Regions from separate parts of the Brevibacterium koreense genome, predicted to be linked through region 1. Evidence: predicted binding sites of a transcription regulator. Region 1 holds the regulator's gene; the other holds the start of a gene.
The links. The regulator HspR, encoded in region 1, represses chaperone genes until heat shock. The targets are predictions, from matches to a motif close to AAGTTGAGTCNNNNNGACTCAACTT.
Positions count from the first base shown of each region.

Region 2: the regulator HspR is predicted to act here: its motif matches at 5,733-5,757, upstream of clpB (ATP-dependent chaperone ClpB).

Region 1 covers NZ_CP158281.1:3,196,026-3,205,728, forward strand. Annotated here, with positions in the region: gene serS (serine--tRNA ligase) at 1-3, opposite strand, end outside; gene AAFP32_RS14635 (diacylglycerol kinase family protein) at 101-1,216, shown strand; gene AAFP32_RS14640 (hypothetical protein) at 1,468-3,546, shown strand; gene AAFP32_RS14645 (hypothetical protein) at 3,792-5,165, shown strand; gene AAFP32_RS14650 (DUF1206 domain-containing protein) at 5,315-6,187, opposite strand; gene AAFP32_RS14655 (heat shock protein transcriptional repressor HspR) at 6,275-6,712, opposite strand; gene AAFP32_RS14660 (DnaJ C-terminal domain-containing protein) at 6,727-7,752, opposite strand; gene AAFP32_RS14665 (nucleotide exchange factor GrpE) at 7,898-8,599, opposite strand; gene dnaK (molecular chaperone DnaK) at 8,599-9,703, opposite strand, start outside.
Region 2 covers NZ_CP158281.1:3,343,964-3,353,666, reverse strand. Annotated here, with positions in the region: gene AAFP32_RS15310 (CoA transferase) at 1-726, shown strand, start outside; gene AAFP32_RS15305 (DUF5819 family protein) at 1,025-1,816, shown strand; gene AAFP32_RS15300 (HTTM domain-containing protein) at 1,806-2,930, shown strand; gene clpB (ATP-dependent chaperone ClpB) at 3,057-5,657, opposite strand; gene AAFP32_RS15290 (Na+/H+ antiporter) at 5,885-7,462, opposite strand; gene AAFP32_RS15285 (enoyl-CoA hydratase) at 7,621-8,400, shown strand; gene AAFP32_RS15280 (NAD(P)-dependent oxidoreductase) at 8,478-9,410, shown strand; gene AAFP32_RS15275 (SDR family oxidoreductase) at 9,452-9,703, opposite strand, start outside.

The sequences.
Region 1 (9,703 bases):
CACCCTCTCAGCTTAACGGCCCTGGACTCTTTTCGACATTCGGGCACCCCTGGAGTGGGTGACCAGCTCACTCTCAAGTTGGGCACTGTAAATTTGAGGCATGACCATCGCTTTGGACTCCCTGATGACGTGGATCGTCGTCGCCGGCATCGTCGTGGTGCTGATCGTTGCATTCTTCGTCGGCCACCGCACCGGGACCCGTCGTGCCCTCAACCGGGTTCGGAAGTATGCGCGGGGCACCGATCCCGATGCACTCGAGGCTGCGAATTCCAGCCGCTACCGGGCAGCTCTCATCGTGAATCCGACCAAGACCGATGCCAGTCAACTGGCTTCGACCGCCGAAGCGATCTGTCGCTTCGAAGGCTGGAACCCACCGTTGGTCATCGAGACCACACCCGAGGATCCCGGCGAGGGCGCCGCGAGCCGCGCACTCGACGAAGAGGTCGACGTCGTCATCGCTGCCGGCGGCGACGGCACGGTTCGAGCCGTCGCCTCGGCACTGGCCCAGACATCGACGCCAATGGGGATCGTTCCGCTGGGAACAGGAAATCTGCTGTCGCGAAACCTCGACATCGTCCTCGACAAGACCGAATGGGCACTGCGAATCGCGCTGTGGGGCCGTAACCGGAACATCGACGTCGGAACCGCCAAGACCACCGAGGACGCGGACCCTCATGTCTTCACCGTGATGACGGGATTGGGGTTCGATGCCGCTGTCATGGCCGATACGAATTCCGATCTCAAGTCACGACTTGGCTGGTTGGCCTATGTCGAGGCCGGGTCTCGGAAGCTCGTCGGCCGTCCCAGTCACGTGAAGGTGACCTTCGACGACGACTATCGGATCTCGGCACGCGTGCGATCGGTGCTCGGCGGCAACTGCGGGAAGCTGCAGGGCGGCATTCAGCTGCTGCCGCAGGCGGTCATCGATGACGGGATGCTCGACGTCCTCATCGTCAGCCCGAAGAACCTGGGCCAATGGGTGGGCGTTCTTGCCTCCGTCTTGGGCCGCAAGACATCGAAGGGCCTGCACACGGAGATTCGTAAGTGCCAGAAGGTCGTCATCGAATCCGGTGAGGAGCTCGATGTGCAGCTGGACGGGGATCCGATAGGCCAGTCAGGATATCTGGCGATGGAGGTCCTGCCTTCGGCGCTGACCGTTCGTGTGCCCACCGTGGAGCAGCGCAAACAGATCCGGGCCGGGGCCTGGCCGGTCTGAGAGTTCGGCTACTCGCCGCGCTCAGAGTGCGGGTACTGGCAACGCTGAGAATGCGGTTACTGGTCCGTCTGTGGTCACGGCTACTGGATAGTCACATCACGAGGGCGTCTCGACGTGGTCACATCGTTCACCAAAGTGTTACAGCTATTCACCCTGAACTAAACGTACATAAGTAGTTCAGGGGATTTCCTGTATCTAGGATGGCAGTCAGATGTGCACCCCCTCACACTCTCTAGATTGAAGGCACTCCAATGAAGAAGCTCATTCTCGCGCCGGCTGTGGCCCTCGCGTTCACTGGTCTGGTGGCCGCCCCAGTCGCCGCCGCCGAGACCCCGTCATCGTCGACGCAGTCGGACTCCACCGCGGCCAAGGCCGAGCAGGTCAAGAAGGAGAAGGCCGAGAAGCTCGCGAAGGAAAAGGCTGAGCGGGAGAAGAAGGACGCAGCCGAGAAGAAGGCTGCAGACAAGAAAGCAGCGGACGACAGGGCAGACAAAAAATCTGGCGATGATGCCAAAGATGCGAAGAAGCCTGCGCCCAAGGACGACGACAAGGGCAACGACTCGAAGGATCCCGAGGATCCTCAGAACGAAGTCGAAAAAATAGATGCTCAGCTGCAGGTTGCCACCTCGTCGGTCTCGGCCGAAGACCTCGCGTCAGACGGCCTCAGGGTCACCGTGACCGGCCTCGAAAAGGGTGACAAGCTCACGACCTCTGGACTGACGGCGCCGGCTACGACTGCCGCTGCTGACGGCAAGGAGTCGCTCACCCTCGGCTACTCCGGCGACGCCGAGGACCTCAAAGAGGGGACCAAGAACTTCTCCGTCAAGGTCCAGCGCGCGGGCGTTGCGGCGCAGTCGTTGTCTGGCTCGACCACCATTGTCGAGGCCCAGACCGCCATTGATTCCGACCTCACAGTCAACCCCGACGAAGTCACTGCCGAGGACCTCACCGACCCCGACAAGGGCATCCAGGCCACCATCACCAACCTCGAAGAAGGGGACACGGTCACCGATGACCTCACTGACAAGCCCCGGACTGTCGACGCTGATGGCGACTTCACCTTCGGCGTCTACTACGACGGTCCTGCTGAGACCCTCAAAGAGGGGCCGATTCCCCTCACCGCAACGGTTCAGCGTAACGGCGAAGAGCCGGAGACACTCAACGCCGAGATCAACGTTGCTGACGAAGCCGAACCGCAGATCTCGCTCGACACCGATGAGATCAGTGCACACGATTTCTATGAGAAGGGCCTCAAGGTCACCGGTGAGGGATTCAACCCCGAGAGCACGGTGGAGCTGCGCACCCAACCAGACGGATCCCCGGGAACCTTCTTCCACGGCGAAGTCACAGCTGACGCAGAGGGCAAGATCAGCGGCACCGTCCAGGCACCCGATGATATTCGCAAGCCCGGTGCATACACATTGTTGGCGATCGACCCCGACGACGATTCGAACTCTGCTGATGTTGCGTTCACCGTCACCGAAGACGACGCCGTCGATCCGATCGATGCCTCGCTCACAGTCGATCCCAAGAAGATCACTGCCGAGGACCTTTCGAACAAGGACAAGGGCGTCACGGTCACCGTCTCGGGTGTGAAGAAGGGTGACAAGATCACCGACTCCCTGACCGGGGACAGCGAGACAGCAGATGCCGACGGAGACTACACGCTCCACCTCTACTACCAGGGCAACCCGGACAGTCTCGAAGAGGGCAAGGTGCCGTTCACGGTCACAATCGACCGCGAGGGCACCGAGTCGCAGACACTGAACGGCAACATCAACGTCGTCGCTGAAGACAACGAAGACGATGGGGATGACGGAGACAACGGGGACACTCCCGAAGCTCCTGCGGAGGCATCGTTCTCGGTCTCACCCAAGACTCTCGAAGCTGCAGACTTCGCCAATGACAAGAAGGGTGTCACCCTGGCCGTCGAGGGCTGCGAGCCCGGCGCGGAGGTGCACTTCGCGGTCACGCCCAAGGGCATCCAGGTCACCGCGTACGAGAACACGGTCAAGGCCGATGACGAGGGCAAGGCTTCGGTCAGTGTCTTCGGCACCTCCGCCAACGTGTCGGCATACGTCGGCTCCTACACAGCCAGTGCAACCTGTGGCGACGACACGATGAAGGAATCGTTCACAGTCACCGCCGGCGCAGATGGCGGCGGCAGCGACGGACACGACAATGACGGGAACGATGGCAGCCAGCTGCCACGCACCGGTGCAGACCTTGGTGGCCTCGCCTCGGGAGCGATTCTCCTTCTCGTCGGTGGAGCAGCAATCGCGATGACCGGTCGCCGCAAGAAGGTCGGACAGTCGCCTTCCGACTTCTGATCAGGCACCACCCAGGTGATCACTCAATGTGATTGATCATGTGAGCGCTTGAATGAGTGTGGCCCCGATTCCGGTCGGGGCCACACTCATTTTCGACAGGTTCACCGTCCCAGCCGGTCGACGACGCCTGTCACTGATCCGTACAACAAGTGTGAACAAAACGACCACAACTATGCACGTCGTAAATATGTCATTATTGTTACCTGCGTAGGAGATCATTCTCAGCTATAAGAACGAAGGACACTATGAAGAAGCTTGCACTCGCCCCCGCAGTGGCACTGGCCATCACCGGCCTGGCCGCATCCCCCGTCATGGCTGCACCCACAGCCCCTTCCGCCGACGTTTTAGAACAGACCAACATCGTGGTCAGCCAGAACGAGAGCCAGGCAGACAAAACCGATTCTGCCAAGGAAGCAGCCAAAGACGGCGCCGAGGATCAGGCCGCCCTCGAAGCATCCGTCTCGGTGTCACCGAAGAAGATCAGCCAGACTGACCTCGCTGACGAGGCCATGGGTGTCAAAGTCACGGTCTCGGGCCTCGACGCTGGCGACACCGTCACTGACAACGCGTCCTTCGAAGGCAAGGAACCGCTGACCGCAGAAGGCGACACCGTCGAGTACACCATCTACAACAAGACCGGTGATCCCGCTGCCATCGATCCTCAGGTACTCAACTTCACCGTGACAGTTATGCGCGGCGAAGAGAAGCAGGAAATCCCGGCTGAATTCGAAGTCACCGCAGACGAAGAAGAGACAGAGGCACCCTCGGTCGACCCGAAGGTCTCCCTCGACGATAAGACGATCTCTGCCTCCGACTTCGAGAAGGACGGCCTCAAGGTCACCGGCGAGGGTTTCACTCCTGACAGCACGGTGAACATGTACAGCGACGCAGCGGGAAACCAGTCGCCGTTCTTCCACAACGAACTCACGGCTGACGAAGACGGCAAGATCAGCGGCACTGTCAAAGCTCCTGAAGACGGGCTCGAAGCTGGCGACTACACACTGTTCGCTGTCGACGCCGAGACCGATGAAGTCTCGAACTCCGTCCAGTTCACCGTCACCGAAGATGAGACCGAAGAGCCGAAGCCGACTACCCCGGCTGCTGAAGCCACGCTGACCGTCTCGCCCGAGACCATCGACGCCACTGACTTCGTCGTGAACAACAAGGGCGTCACGCTGGCAGTCGAGAACTGCGAGCCCGGCTCGGACGTTCGCTACCTGGTCACCCCCAAGGGCAACTCGAACGTCACCGCCTACGACAACACCGTCAAGGCCGATGACGAGGGCAATGCCTCCGTGAACGTCTACGGCACCTCTGCCAGTGATCCGTCGGCCTACCTCGGTGACTATGACGTCAGCGTCACCTGTGGCGACGACGAGATGACCGGAGCATTCACCGTCGGCGAAGACGCCAATGCCGGTGGCAGCGACGGAAACGAAGACGGCAACGGCAACGGCAATGGCGGCGACGAAGACGGAAATGGTGGCGGCGATCTGCCCCGCACCGGCACCGAGCTCACCGGCCTCGTCGGCGGTGCAGCACTCCTCCTCGTTGGTGGAGTTGCGGTGACGATGACCATGCGTCGCAAGAAGGCTGTTCAGGATCCTTCACAGATCTGATATCGGCCCGTGAGCTCATCTGAGCTCATCCGCAACTGAGAAGAGCGCGAATCCTGATCGGGTTCGCGCTCTTCATCTCTTCGGGCAGTGAGCGGCGGCCGAAGGGTGCAACCTTCGAACCGCTCACGGTCCACCCCGGACCATGCCGCTCATTCCATACGGTCATAACGCGAACGCAGACCGAGGAAGATGCCATAGAGCACTAGACCGATGCCGACAGCGAGCATGAGGTAAGGGCCGAACGGCTGGTCACGCATCGCCTTGAGTGCGCCATCAATCCCGGTGAACTCCTCGGGATCTCCGGTTGCGGCAGAGACGAAGACCAGAATTCCCATCGCGAGCAGCGTCACACCCTTCCCCAAGTACCCGATGACCCCGGTGGCGAGCAGCAGCGAGCGCACAGGACGCTGGCCCGGCATACGCAGATCGTCCTTCCAATTGCACACGACGCCATTGATGCAGAACGAAATCCCGACGATGACGATGACGACCCCGATGGCCATGAGAAGGTAGAGCCCACCCGGCGCCTTAGCCAAGGTCACCGACGCCTGCGAACTGGCTTTGCCCGAGTCAGACCCGCTGCCGACGACGAACTGTGAGAAGGTCAGGGCAATCGCACAATAGACGATTGCCGAACCGAACATCTTGAAGAAGTCGATCCATCGGCGTCGCCCCTCGTGCTCCTGGAGATCACGTGATTCGGCCCCGCGCAAAGATGACGAGCCGAAGAATGCATTGACCAGGCACCACAGGGTCATCAGCGCACAGCCGATCAGACACAGAACGATGAGCACCATGCCGAACGGCTTCGCCGCGATCTGCTGTATTGCACCAGTCTGATCGGCCTCACCGCTTCGCCCGAAACCGACTGCGACCGCGGTGACCCCGAGGACGGTGTGCACTAACCCATTGGCGAGGAAGCCAGCTCGCGCAGTCCTTTCGAACCACGTGCTGTCGGCCGCCTCCTGCACTGCTTCGTCCGCGGAATCGGCGGCCCGTTTGATCTTGTCGGATCTGTCCATGAAAGACAGTTTTACACAACTGGCGTCATGCGATCGACAATTCAGATGTGCCCGGAGACCGTAGTCTCCGGGCATATCAGTTCGAAACTACCGGCGCCGGAACCTGTTGTACAGAACCATCGCGCCCGGCTCGGGCCTCCCTTGAGGACGCCTGCCACGCGAAATCGAAACAACATCACCGGCAGAGCCAGCAGCGAAGACGCGTGCTTCGCGTTCCTTCGCTGACATCCGAGACCTGACTTCAGTCTCGAGCTCCTCGTTCCGAGACTGGAGCGCATCGACTTGGTTCTGCAGGTCGATGATCTTCTTGATTCCCACCAGGTTCACACCCTCGTCCTGCGAGAGCTGCTGAATCAGCCGGAGTTTGGCGATGTCTCGCCCCGTGTACCGCCGGCCTCTGCCGGCGGTGCGCTCGGGGATGACGAGACCCAGACGGTCATACTGGCGCAGCGTCTGCGGGTGCATTCCTGCGAGGTCCGCCGCCACCGAAATGACGTACACCGCTGCACTGGTCGATATGTGCATCGTGCTTCACCACCTCAACTGGCCTTGGCTTTGTCGAGCAGTCCGTCCCGTGGGTCCTCGTTCTCGGTCGCCGAGCGGAACGATTCGACCGCTTCTTTGGCGTCCTTCGACAGATTCTGTGGGACAACAATCTCCGCGGTCACCAGCAGATCGCCGGTGCCCTTCTTGGTTTTCACGCCTTTGCCGCGCAGACGCATCGTCCGCCCCGAAGGCGTGCCTGGGGCGATCTTCATCGTCACCGGCATTCCGTCGAGCGTCGGCACCTTGACCTCGGCGCCCAAGGCAGCCTCATCGAAGCTCACCGGCAGATCCATCCGCAGGTTGTCACCATCACGGGTGAAGACGGGGTGTGGCTTGACCTTGATCGTCAATATCACGTCTCCGGCCTCGCCGCCATTGGGGCTGGTCTTGCCTTTGCCTGCCAGCCGGATCTTCTGCCCGTCCTTGACGCCGATGGGCGTGCGCACGGTCAGAGGCTTCCCACCCGGCATGTTCAGCTTCACCGAGGCACCGTTGATGGCCTCTGTGAAGGACAAAGTGGTGCTGGACTTGATGTCACCGCCCTTGACCGGTGGCGAATATCCGCCACCGAAACCACCACCGCCATAGCCTCCGCCTCCGCCGAAGCCGTTGAGGAGGTCAGCCAGGTCAGGGGGCACGTCTCCCCCGCCTCCACCGTAGGACGCACGAGTCCGTGTCCGTCCGCCACCGCCGAAGAGGTCGGAGAATACGTCGTCGAAGCCGCCACCAGCGCTGCCTCCCGGCCCACCGGAACCGGCACTGAACCTGGCCCCGCCGCCCATGGCGCGGACCTGATCGTACTGTTCGCGAGATTCCTTGTCCGACAGCACCTGATGCGCCTGGCCGAGCTCTTTGAACTTGTCTTCAGCCTTGGAATCACCAGGATTGGCATCCGGATGATACTTGCGCGCCAGTTTGCGATAGGCCTTCTTGATGTCTGCGTCGGAAGCATCTTTGGAGACGCCGAGGGTCTTGTAGAAGTCCTTCTCGAACCAATCATTCTGAGGACCGGTATTCACCTGGCACCTCCTTCCGTGTCTTCTTCATCAGTGTATTCAATTGTCTCCTCACAATCCGCAGCCCCGGGACCTTGATCCCGGGAGATCCGGACCGCCGCCGAGGTGATTCCACGTTCGCGGGACCACCTCGGCGAAGGTGTGTTTCTCAGTCCTCCGGCTGTGCAACGCCTACGCGCGCCGCCCGGATGACTCGGTCACCAAGACGGTAGCCCGGCTGCATGACCAGGGAGACGGTCGGAGTCTCGACGTCGTCCGAAGGCTGCTGCATGAGTGCCTCATGCAGTCGCGGATCGAACTCATCGCCGACGTCACCGTACTGCTCGACGCCGACCTTGGTCAGCGAGTCGATCAGCTTATTGACGTGGGTCTCGAAAGGCCCCGTGACGTCGCCGTTCTCCTGCGCCAGACGGACCTCGTCAAGCACGGGGATCAGAGCCTCGACGGCCTTGATCGTGCCACCGGTTGCCGCCCGCTCGCGTTCGCGATCGGCCCGCATCCGGTAGGCGGCGTACTCGGCGTTGATGCGCTTGAGGTCGGCCAGGTGCGCTGCGGCCTCAGTTCCCGGTGCGGGTTCGGCAGCCTCTTCGCCCTGCGCTGCCTCGGTGTCGTTCAACGTCGAAGCATCGGCCGGAATGTCGACTCCGAGGTCACTGGCATCGGCCAGATTCTCATCGGCGCCCTGGACATCCTCGGCGCCGTTGGCATCATTCGCCTCACCGGCCTCCGCCGAGGTCGACTGTGCGTCGGCCTCTGGGCGGAGTTCACCGGTGTCCGGATCGATCCGGCGCTTGTCGCTGAAGGTGAAGCCTGGCTCCTCGGACGACGGATCGTTGCCCTCGGCAGTCATTACTTCTTCTCCTCGTCCTCTTCGTCGACAACCTCAGCGTCGACGACATCGTCGTCGGCACTTGCATCGGCATCGCCCGCGGCCTCTTCACCAGCGGCACCTTCGGCACCTGGCTGGTTGTAGATGGCTTCGCCGATCTTCTGCTGGTTGGCGACGAGCTTGTCGTAGGCCGACTTCACGGCGTCGTCGTCTTCGCCCTTGAGTGCTTCCTTGAGAGATTCGACATCCGAGTTGATCTCGGTCTTGACCTCTTCAGGCAGCTTGTCCTCGTTGTCGGTGATGAGCTTCTCGGTCTGGTAGGCGAGGTTCTCCGCATTGTTGCGGACATCGGCGGCCTCACGGCGCTTCTTGTCCTCTTCTGCGTGCTCCTCGGCCTCCTGGACCATCCGGTCGATGTCTTCCTTCGGCAGTGCCGAACCGCCGGTGATCGTCATCGACTGTTCGGTGCCGGTGCCCTTGTCGGTGGCCGACACGTGCACGATGCCGTTGGCGTCGATGTCGAAGGCGACCTCGATCTGCGGCACGCCACGAGGGGCCGGAGCGATGCCGGTCAGCTCAAAGGTGCCCAGGTTCTTGTTGTCGCGAGTGAACTCACGCTCACCCTGGAAGACCTGGATCGACACGGAGGGCTGGTTGTCCTCAGCCGTAGTGAAGGTCTCCGAACGCTTGGTCGGGATCGGGGTGTTGCGCTCGATGAGCTTGGTCATCACGCCGCCCTTGGTCTCGAGTCCGAGCGACAGCGGGGTGACGTCGATGAGCAGAACGTCCTTGCGTTCGCCCACGAGCACACCGGCCTGCACAGCCGCGCCGATCGCGACGACCTCATCGGGGTTGACGCCCTTGTTGGGCTCCTTGCCTCCGGTGAGCTCGGTGACGACGGTGGAAACGGCTGGCATACGGGTCGAGCCGCCGACGAGAACGACGTGGTCAATCTCCGAGACGGAGACGCCGGCGTCCTTCATGACTGCGTGGAACGGAGCCTTGGTGCGCTCAAGGAGGTCCTTGGTCAGGTCCTCGAACTTCGCCCGCGTCAGGGTCTCATCCAGGTGGATGGGTCCGTTCTCGCTCATCGACAGGTACTGCAGCGAGATGTTGGTGCTGGTG
Region 2 (9,703 bases), 150 kb from region 1:
CTGATCCAGGGACTGTCCGGCTTCATGAGCGTCACAGGGTCGCAGGAGTCGGGTCCGGTGAAGGCTGGCGTGGCGGTCGTTGACGTGTTCACCGGTCTGCACACCACGGTCGGAATCCTCGCGGCACTGGCCCACCGCAAGGACACCGGCGAGGGGCAGCTGGTGGAGACGAACCTCCTGTCCTCGGCACTGTCTGGGCTGGCGAACCAGACCTCGGCATATGTGGCCGGGGGTGTCGTCCCGCAGGCAATGGGCAACGCCCACCCGAGCCTGTACCCCTACCAGCCGATGCCCACGGCCGAGGGGCAGATCATCATCGCTGTCGGCAACGACAACCAGTTCCGTTCACTGGCAGCGGTGCTGGGCCATCCCGAGTGGGCTGAGGATGCACGCTTCGCGAACTTCTCCGACCGCAACGAGAACCGTGGCGAACTCGAACCGGAACTCATTGCCGCGCTGAGTGAGAAGACGAACCAGGAATGGTTCGACATCCTGACTGCTGCCGGTCTGCCGTGTGCTCCGATCAACACGATCGCCCAGGGTGTCGACCTGGCGACCTCGCTGGGTCTTGAGCCCGTCGCCGAGGCGGGGGCCGGGGATCGGGTGATCCCAACGGTGGCCAATCCGATCCGCTTGTCCGAGACTCCGCCGAGCTACGATCTCGCTCCGCCACAGCTGGGGGACAGCACCGAGGTGGTCAAGGACTGGTTGCGCAGCCAGCGCTGAGGGCAGTCATTTCACCGTCACTACCGGGGTCATGCTCAGAGTCATACCCAGTGTTGCTGCACGGAAGTTCTGCCAGACGTTCTGCCGGACGTTCGGCAGGCGTTCTGTCGGACGTTCTGCCGGAAGTTCTGGCAGGTTGGGTTCGTGAAACACCAGGGCTGCTCGGGCTGAACTTCCGGATTCACTGACGTACCCTGGAGTCTGTATGAATGCACCCTAGTCACTGGGGAGATCCTGAGCAGTCCACTTCTGGTCACGGCGGATTTCGCAAAGTGGCGCACCAGACTCCAGGACTGAGATGGATACAGACAAGACTGAGACGAAGTCCGCCAGACGGTCGGTCGTCAAGCGCGCGCTGATGGTTGTGGCCATGCTGCTGACAGCCTTTCATCTGCTCGCAAGCTTCCTCTGGATCGCTCCGTCGTCGACGGCGCGAGAGGTGATCCCCGGGGACCTTCTCTCCGAGTACATGATTCCGCTGTGGGGTCAGTCGTGGAGTGTATTCGCTCCCGAGCCGATCAACGGCGACTACTACTTCGATGTCCGCGCGGTCGTGAAGACTGCCGAGGGCGGTGAAGAGGTCACGGATTGGGTGCGCGCCACGGATGTTGAACTCGATCATTCGACCTACAAGCTCTTCCCTCCTCGCTCCGCCGGTCTGGGCGTCGGGGTCGCCTCCGACATCAAGGGATCGTGGGAGGACCTGCCCAACGACCAGAAGGCGATCGTCAAGCTCGACTACTTCAAGGGTGATGACTCTGTCGACCGGCTGACGACGAAGCTGGGGGACTACGAAGATCCCGACGGTGCTGTCGACGGATACCTGGAGAGCGAACATCTGGCCACGGCCTATGCGACACAGGTGGCCAGAGCGATCTGGGGTGAGGACGTCCAGCGCGTCCAGTACCAGGCAGCCCGACAGAATGTAGTGCCGTTTGCACAGCGCAACAACGACGATGCGAAACGGCCGAACATTCAGCCGGTGCCGGTCGGCTGGCGAGCACTGGTGGCCGAACCGCACCAGTCCGATGTGGAGTTCGCCGAGTACTTCTGTGCCTCCGACAAAGTGAGGTGTGCAGATGAGCAGTGACAAGAACACCCGGGTCAAGGGTGAAGAGATCGGCGTGCAGGAGTCGAAGTCCGGGGCGACCTCCTATTCGGCAGTGGATCCGAACGAGCGCATTCCAGTCGCTTCCCGCGTCCTGGGGAGCATCTCGCGCGGCTGGGACTGGCTTGAGGAGATGCTCACCGGTCGCTATCACGCAACGTACGGTCTCGCGGTGACCCGTATCCTCATCGGCCTGACCGGACTCGGCCTGCTGCTGACGAACTTCAGCGCCCGGCACTATGCCTTCGGCGTGGGCAGCGCCTGGAACGGGGAGATCGCTGACCCCAAGAGCGACTTCCCGAACATCTGGCTGTTCTCTCTCTTCCACCGTGCGGTGACCAACCCGCCGTTGTTCACCGCCATGATCATCGGTCTGGCCATTCTCGCCGTCGTCATCATCCTCGGATGGCGGACTCGCATCGTTCTGCCGTTCTATCTGGTCCTGTGGGTGAGCTTCATCGAGCTCAACGACAGTGCTGGCGATCAGGGCGACAATGCGTATCGCATGTTCATGATCGCGATGCTCTTCGCCGACACCACCAGGCGGTGGTCCTTGGATGCCAAGCGCAAGAGACAGCAGAACCCGGAGTTCCCGGAAACCGACGGAGGCAGCTATCGCTGGGCCCTCATCATGGCCAACAACTTAGCGATCGTCGTGCTGGCCTTCCAAGTCTGTGCGATCTACATGTCGGGCGGTCTGTACAAGGCCGGCGGTGCCGCTTGGCAGCACGGATTCGCGGTGTACAACCCGCTGCACACTCAACAGTTCGGAACCTGGCCGGTGCTCTCGGACCTGCTGACCGCCTGGGGTCCGATGGTCGTGGCCATCTCCTGGGGCTCGGTCCTGTTCCAGTGTGCGTTCCCGTTCATGCTGTTCAACCGGTATACGCGAATTGTGGGCTTGTTGGGCATCCTCTCCTTCCACCTGGGAATCGCCCTGCTGATGGGACTGCCCTGGTTCTCGCTGACGATGATTGCCGTCGATGCCATCTTCATCCGCGATCGCAGCTTCGAAAAGCTCCACAAGCTGGTGAGTCGCTGGTGGAAATGGACCTCCGAAGGGATGGAACGTGCGAAGGCGAATGCCTCGCGCTAGTCGCCTGCGCGCCGCACGAGCCGTTGTTTCCTGAGCTCGCAGGGAAAGGGCCCCATCGAAGTTTCAGAGCTCCGCTTTAAAGCAGTGCTCTGAAACTTCGATGGAGCCCGTACCGTTTGAGGCGGACTATCGCTTCGGGCGCAGCTCCAGGCCTTTGGACTCCGGATCCTCGGGCAGACCGATGACGATGTCATCGCCGTCGACCACGTCGCCGGACAGCAGAGCGCGGGCCAGTTTGTCTCCGATCTCGCGCTGGACCAGCCTGCGCAGGGGGCGGGCGCCGAACGCAGGATCGTAGCCCTCGAGCGCGAGCCAATCCTCGGCGGCATCCGTGACCTCGAGCGTGATTCGCCGTTCGGTCAGGCGAGACGCCAGACGCTGGATCTGCAGGTCGACGATGGAGGACAGCTCCTCCGTGCTCAGTGCGTCGAAGAGCACGATGTCGTCAAGACGGTTGAGGAACTCGGGCTTGAACGTCGAATGCACGACGCCCAACACAGCATCCTTCTGCTCCTCGACACTCAGAGACTGATCGACGAGGAACTGCGAACCCAGGTTCGAGGTCAGAATCAGAATCGTGTTCCGGAAGTCGACTGTGCGCCCCTGACCATCGGTGAGACGACCATCGTCGAGAACCTGCAGCAGGATGTCGAAGACACTCGGGTGTGCCTTCTCCACCTCGTCGAGGAGGACGACGGAGTAGGGGCGACGGCGCACAGCCTCGGTGAGCTGGCCGCCCTCGTCGTAGCCGACGTAGCCCGGAGGGGCGCCGACGAGACGTGAGACGGTGTGCTTTTCGCCATACTCGCTCATATCAATGCGGATCAGGGCCTTCTCATCGTCGAAGAGGAAGTCCGCGAGGGACTTCGCGAGCTCGGTCTTGCCCACGCCGGTGGGGCCGAGGAACAGGAACGAGCCCGTCGGACGGTCCGGGTCGGCGATGCCGGCACGTGAACGACGGATCGCATCGGACACCGTGGCCACGGCGCTCTTCTGGCCGATGAGACGCTTGCCCAGCACATCCTCGGCGCCCAGCAGCTTCTCGATCTCGCCCTGCATCAGACGTCCCGCCGGGATGCCCGTCCAGGACGAGACGACCTCGGCGATGTCATTGCTCGAGACACGATCACTGACCATCGGGTCGGTCTCGGTCTCGGCGTTGGCTTCCTCCGCCTCGGCGAGGTCGATCTCCTTCTGCACGGCAGGGATCTCCCCGTAGAGCAGACGCGAGGCCGTTTCCAGATCCGTGTCGCGCTGAGCCTTGTCAGCCTGAGAGCGCAGCTCGTCGAGCTTCTCCTTGAGCTCGCCGACCCGGTTGAGACCAGCCCTCTGGGATTCCCAGGTGGCCTCGAGGGCGTGCAGCTCCTCCTCCCGATCGGCAAGATCGGCACGCAGGGCGCCGAGGCGCTCCTTCGAGGCTGTGTCCGTTTCCTTGGACAGGGCCATGTCCTCCATTTTCAGCCGATCCACCGCACGCCGAAGCTCATCGATCTCGACGGGTGCCGAGTCGATCTCCATGCGCAGACGGGACGCGGCTTCGTCGACGAGGTCGATGGCCTTGTCCGGCAGCTGACGGCCGGTGATGTAGCGATTGGACATGGTGGCCGCGGCGACGAGTGCTCCGTCGTTGATCGAGACCTTGTGGTGGGCCTCGTAGCGTTCCTTGAGCCCACGCAGGATCGCGACCGTGTCCTCGACGCTGGGTTCGCCCACGTAGACCTGCTGGAACCTGCGTTCCAGGGCCGGATCCTTCTCGATGTTCTCGCGATACTCGTCGAGTGTGGTCGCGCCGACGAGGCGCAGTTCACCGCGGGCGAGCATCGGCTTGAGCATATTGCCCGCGTCCATGGCGGAGTCTCCGGTGGCGCCGGCGCCGACGACGGTATGGAGCTCATCGATGAAGGTGATGACCTGGCCATCGGCGTTCTTGATCTCCTCGAGGACGGCCTTGAACCTCTCCTCGAATTCGCCCCGGTACTTCGCCCCGGCCACCATTGCGGACAGGTCCAGGCTGATCAGCGTCTTGTCGCGCAGGGACTCAGGCACGTCACCGGCCACGATCCGCTGGGCCAAGCCTTCGACCACGGCGGTCTTGCCGACGCCGGGGTCGCCGATGAGGACGGGGTTGTTCTTCGTCCGTCGCGAGAGGACCTGGATGACCCGCCGGATCTCCTTGTCACGACCGATGACCGGGTCGAGTTTGCCCTCACGCGCGGTGGCTGTGAGGTCGAGGCCGTACTTCTCCAGCGACTGCATCGTGTCCTCGGGGTTCTCCGAGGTGACCTTCTTTCCCCCGCGCAGTTCGGGCAGCGCAGCCAGCAGAGCGTCGCGGCCGGCGCCGGCGCGGCGCAGCGCCTCACCGGCTCCGTCCTGACCCGCGGCGGCCGCGAGCAGCAGGTGCTCCGTGGACACGAACTGATCGCCGAGGCTGGTCATCTCCTCCTGCGCGAGGTTCATCATCTCGAGTCCGGAACGCGACAGCCCCGGCTGGGACACGGTCTGACCGCTGACGGTGGGGAAGCCATCGATGGTCGAGCGGACCGAATCCAGAACGGACTTCGGGTCGGCGCCGACCTTTGTCACCAGGTTTGAGGCCAGTGAGTCCGGCTGCTCCAGCAGAGCCGCGACCAGGTGGGCGGGCTCGATCTGATTGTTTCGCCGAGCCACGACGTCATTCATCGCGGACTGAACCGTCTCGCGTGATTTGGTTGTCAACTGTGCGTCCATGCGCATCTCCTTCACAAGTGTTCTTCGCAACTGTTCCGTGTACAGGAATTGATCTCGAAGAGTTCAACACCGATAAAGTTGAGTCTATTCCACTCAACTTTGAAAAGCGAGAGAACCCGAGCCGTTCGGCGCGCACATCACCACGGTGAAGCCCGGCATGTGTCATTACGGGGAAGCCCGGCAGGCGTCAGCTCAGGAGTACACGCGTCACCTCAGGAGTACACGCGTCACCTCAGCAGCACGGATTGGAGGTCGAAGCGGCGCAGCACCCTGTCGGCGATCTCCGGGTCGGTGCCGCGTTCGCGCCGGGCCTTGAGCACTTCCGTGCGGGCGGACTGCAGTGCCTTGGTCTGCACCTTCACCATCGCCTCGCGGTGCTCCCTCAGCGTTGCGGCCTGCTCCGAACTGACCTGGTCGTCCGAGGTTCCCAGCAGCTGCGAGTAGAGGACCTTGAAGCGTGCGCGCAGAGGCTCGGCCACCTCCTCGGGCAGGCTGTCGTCGTTCTTGATCTGGTCGATCGCGGCCTTGTACGCACGACGCGCGATCTCCGCCGAATCCTCACGCTCCTTCTGCGCCTCGTCGTCGATGCGAAGGACGGTGACGATGGTGGGGAAGGTGAGGCCGGCCAGGACCAGAGTCACCAGTAGGATCACGGCGGCCGCGACGAGGATCGAGGAGCGGCCGGGGAACGGCTCTCCGGTCGCGGTGGTTGCAGGAATCGACAACGCCAGAGCAATGGTGGCCAATCCGCGCATCCCGCCCCAGGTCATCAGCATGGCATCCCTGACATTCAGCGGTGCTGCGTCCGGGTCCTCGTCCTTCCGCCTGGTCTCGAGCACCGTCCCGATGAGCAGCCAGCCGAACCTCACCGCGATGATGACGCCGGCGATGGCGAGCCCCACGAGCACGGCTTCTCCGAGCCCGGCCTGTTCGGTTTCGACGACCATGCGCAGGTCTAGGCCGATGAGCCCGAAGGCGATGCCGGTGATGAGCATCTCGAGGACCTGCCACGTCGAGGCCTGGGTGACGCGTTCGGCTGAATTGCCCTCGACATCGCGCCGGCGCACCTCGAGTGCGGCCACGACGACGGCGATGACTCCGCTGGCGTGGAAATGTTCGGCGATGAGGTAGACGCCGAAGGGCAGCATCAGCATCAGCGAGGAGCGGGCGATCGTATGATCGATCTTCTCCATCACCGACCACACGATGAATACCACGACGAGGCCGATGGTGATGGCGATGACCGCGGAGATGAGGAAGGACAGGGCCAGCTGCCCGAAGTCCACCTCGGTGCCGGACATGGCCGCCGCCATCGCGGTCTGGAAGATCACGAGGGACGCGGCATCGTTGAACAGCCCCTCGCTTTGCAGCGTGGACATGATCCGCCGAGGTATCGACACGGTTCCTGCGACCGCATCGACGGCGACGGGGTCTGGTGGGGCGAGCATTGCTCCCAGCGCCACCGCAGCGGCGATGGTGATCCCGGGGATGAGGAGGACCGCGGTTCCGGCCACGGCCGCCACCGTGACGCCGACGAGCGCGACCGCCATGCCCAGGATCGTGCGCCAGCGGATGGCGAAGAGAGCCCAGGAGGTCTTCTGGGCGGCCGCGAACAGGAGGGGCGGCAGGAACAGGGGCAGGATGAGTTCGGGGTCGATGGTGATCTGCGCGAATGTGGGGATGAATGCGCCGGCGATGCCGATGACCACCATGAGTGCAGGCCAGGGGAGGCGCAGCTTCTGGCCGAGGCCCACGACCACGCTGGTCGCGGCACCGAATCCGATGATCATCAGCAGGGTGGTCATGGCCGTCTCCTCGGTATGGTTGGCATGTGCTGCGCGCTCGAACAATGGCATCGATGTCAGTCAGCATCGTCTCCACGAGGGGCGCCAGGTCAGGACCTCGAAGGAAATCGATGCCAGGTTTCCGCGCCGGACCAACGATATTTTGGCAGAATACTGTTATGTCTGACTCAATTGTATTGTCTGTGGCCGACGACGCAGTCGCGATGATTTCGATCAATGAACCGGAGACTCGCAATGCGCTGTCGCGTTCGGTGATGAATGAGCTCATCGGCACCCTCGCCGAGGTGGGGCAGCGCACCGATGTCCGTGCAGTGATCCTGGCCACCGCAGGACATGTCTTCAGTTCCGGCCATGATCTCACGGAGATCCGTGGGGCCGAGCTGGAATCGCAGCAGGAGACCTTCGCGCTCTGCTCTGAACTCATGCAGCTGATTCAGTCGATCCCGCAGCCGGTCATTGCACAGGTCCAAGGTGTGGCGACCGCAGCCGGCTGCCAGCTTGTCGCCAGCTGCGACCTGGCGGTGGCGGCGCACTCGGCTCGCTTCGCCACACCGGGGGTGAAGATCGGTCTGTTCTGCTCCACGCCCATGGTGGCGCTGACTCGGGCGGTGCCGGCGAAGACTGCGATGCGGATGCTGCTGACCGGAGACTTCCTCAGCGCTGGAGATGCGCTGACGTTCGGATTGGTCTCCGATGTGGTTGCCGATGACAAGCTGGAGGCCTCGACCGTCGAGCTGGCGCGGAAGGTCGCGTCAGCCTCGTCGGCTACAGTGGCAGTAGGCAAAGCAGCGTTCTACGAACAGCGTGATCTGCCCCTGGCGGACGCCTATGCGCACATGTCGGAGGTGATGGCGCGCAATGCCGTCGCGCCTGACGCGCAGGAGGGCATCGACGCATTTCTGCACAGAAGAGAACCTGCGTGGCAGCATCGGGACTGACAGTGTGATTTCCTATGACTGTGTACTCGTTCGGATGAACCGGATGAGACGCTGCAGACGATGATGGAGGATCAGACGTGGCGGTAATCGTGACCGGAGCCAGCGGCTTCATCGGTGGCGCCATCGCCCGTGCCCTGACAAGCAGAGATGAGACCGTCTACGCCTTGGGGCGACGCGATCCGGAGATCCCGGGTGTGAATTTCCAGGCCTGGGACCTCACAGAGCCCGCCTCCGAAGCAGTGAAGTCCCTGGCGTCGAAGACCTCAGCGGTCTTTCACTGTGCAGGCATCTCTGAGGTCAGCGCCGACGATGATGAGCTGTACTCGGTCAAGGTCACCGGGACCCGGAACGTGCTCGACGCATTCGCGAAGGCGCGCATCGTGCACATCTCCTCCACGACGGTCTACTCCCCGAACAAGCCTCACGCGGACCTGTGGGAAGAAGCCGGCCCCAAGGACCCCAACGACTTCCATGACGCCTATTCGAAAACACATGCTCTGGCAGAGCAGCTCGTGACGCGGATCCGCCCCGACGCGGCCATCCTTCGGCCAGCCGCGGTCTACGGCCCCGGCGAGACCATGCTGATGCCGCACCTGAGCCGAGTGGCAAGGAAGGGAGTCCTGCGACTTCCCGGCCGCGGCAGGCAGAAGATCACCCTGACCCACATCGACAACCTGGTGCGAGCGGCGATCGCCTGCGTCGACGTGCCTTCGGCCTCGGGCCCGTTCAACATCGGCGATCCGACTCCCTACAAACTCAAGGATGCGGTCTCCACTCACTTCGCCCGTATGGAGTACGAACCTGTCGTCATCGAAGCGATCGCGAAGGACAAGGCGCTGTTCACCGCGAAGTTGGGGTTGAAGATTAAGACGTTCTTCCATCGGGGCAATCGGGCGGAGCTGTTCTTCGTCGAGTACCTGCAGCACGATCGCACGTACAATCTCACTCGTCAGCAGCGAGTGCTCGGAATCTCCACGACACAGTTCCTCTTGCCGTCACGGTTCCAGTAGCCGCCCTCGGTCAATAGCCGATCGCAGTGGCCTCGCAGTCATCATCGGTTGAGACCGTGCCGGCCTGCGATGATCCGTGACACCACACTTCGTGGAAGTGCCCGTTTGAGCAGGAACGGCAGCGGCGACCTGCTGCCCACAGCATAGAATTCGCGGGGTCTGGCTGTATCGATGGCCTTGACGATGACTGCGGCGACGGTCTCGGGCGAGATTCCCCGCCGCTCATTGTCGTCGAGGTGGCCCAGCATTGTGGTCACATCGTCGGTGTAGACGGAGCCGGGGGCGAGATATTT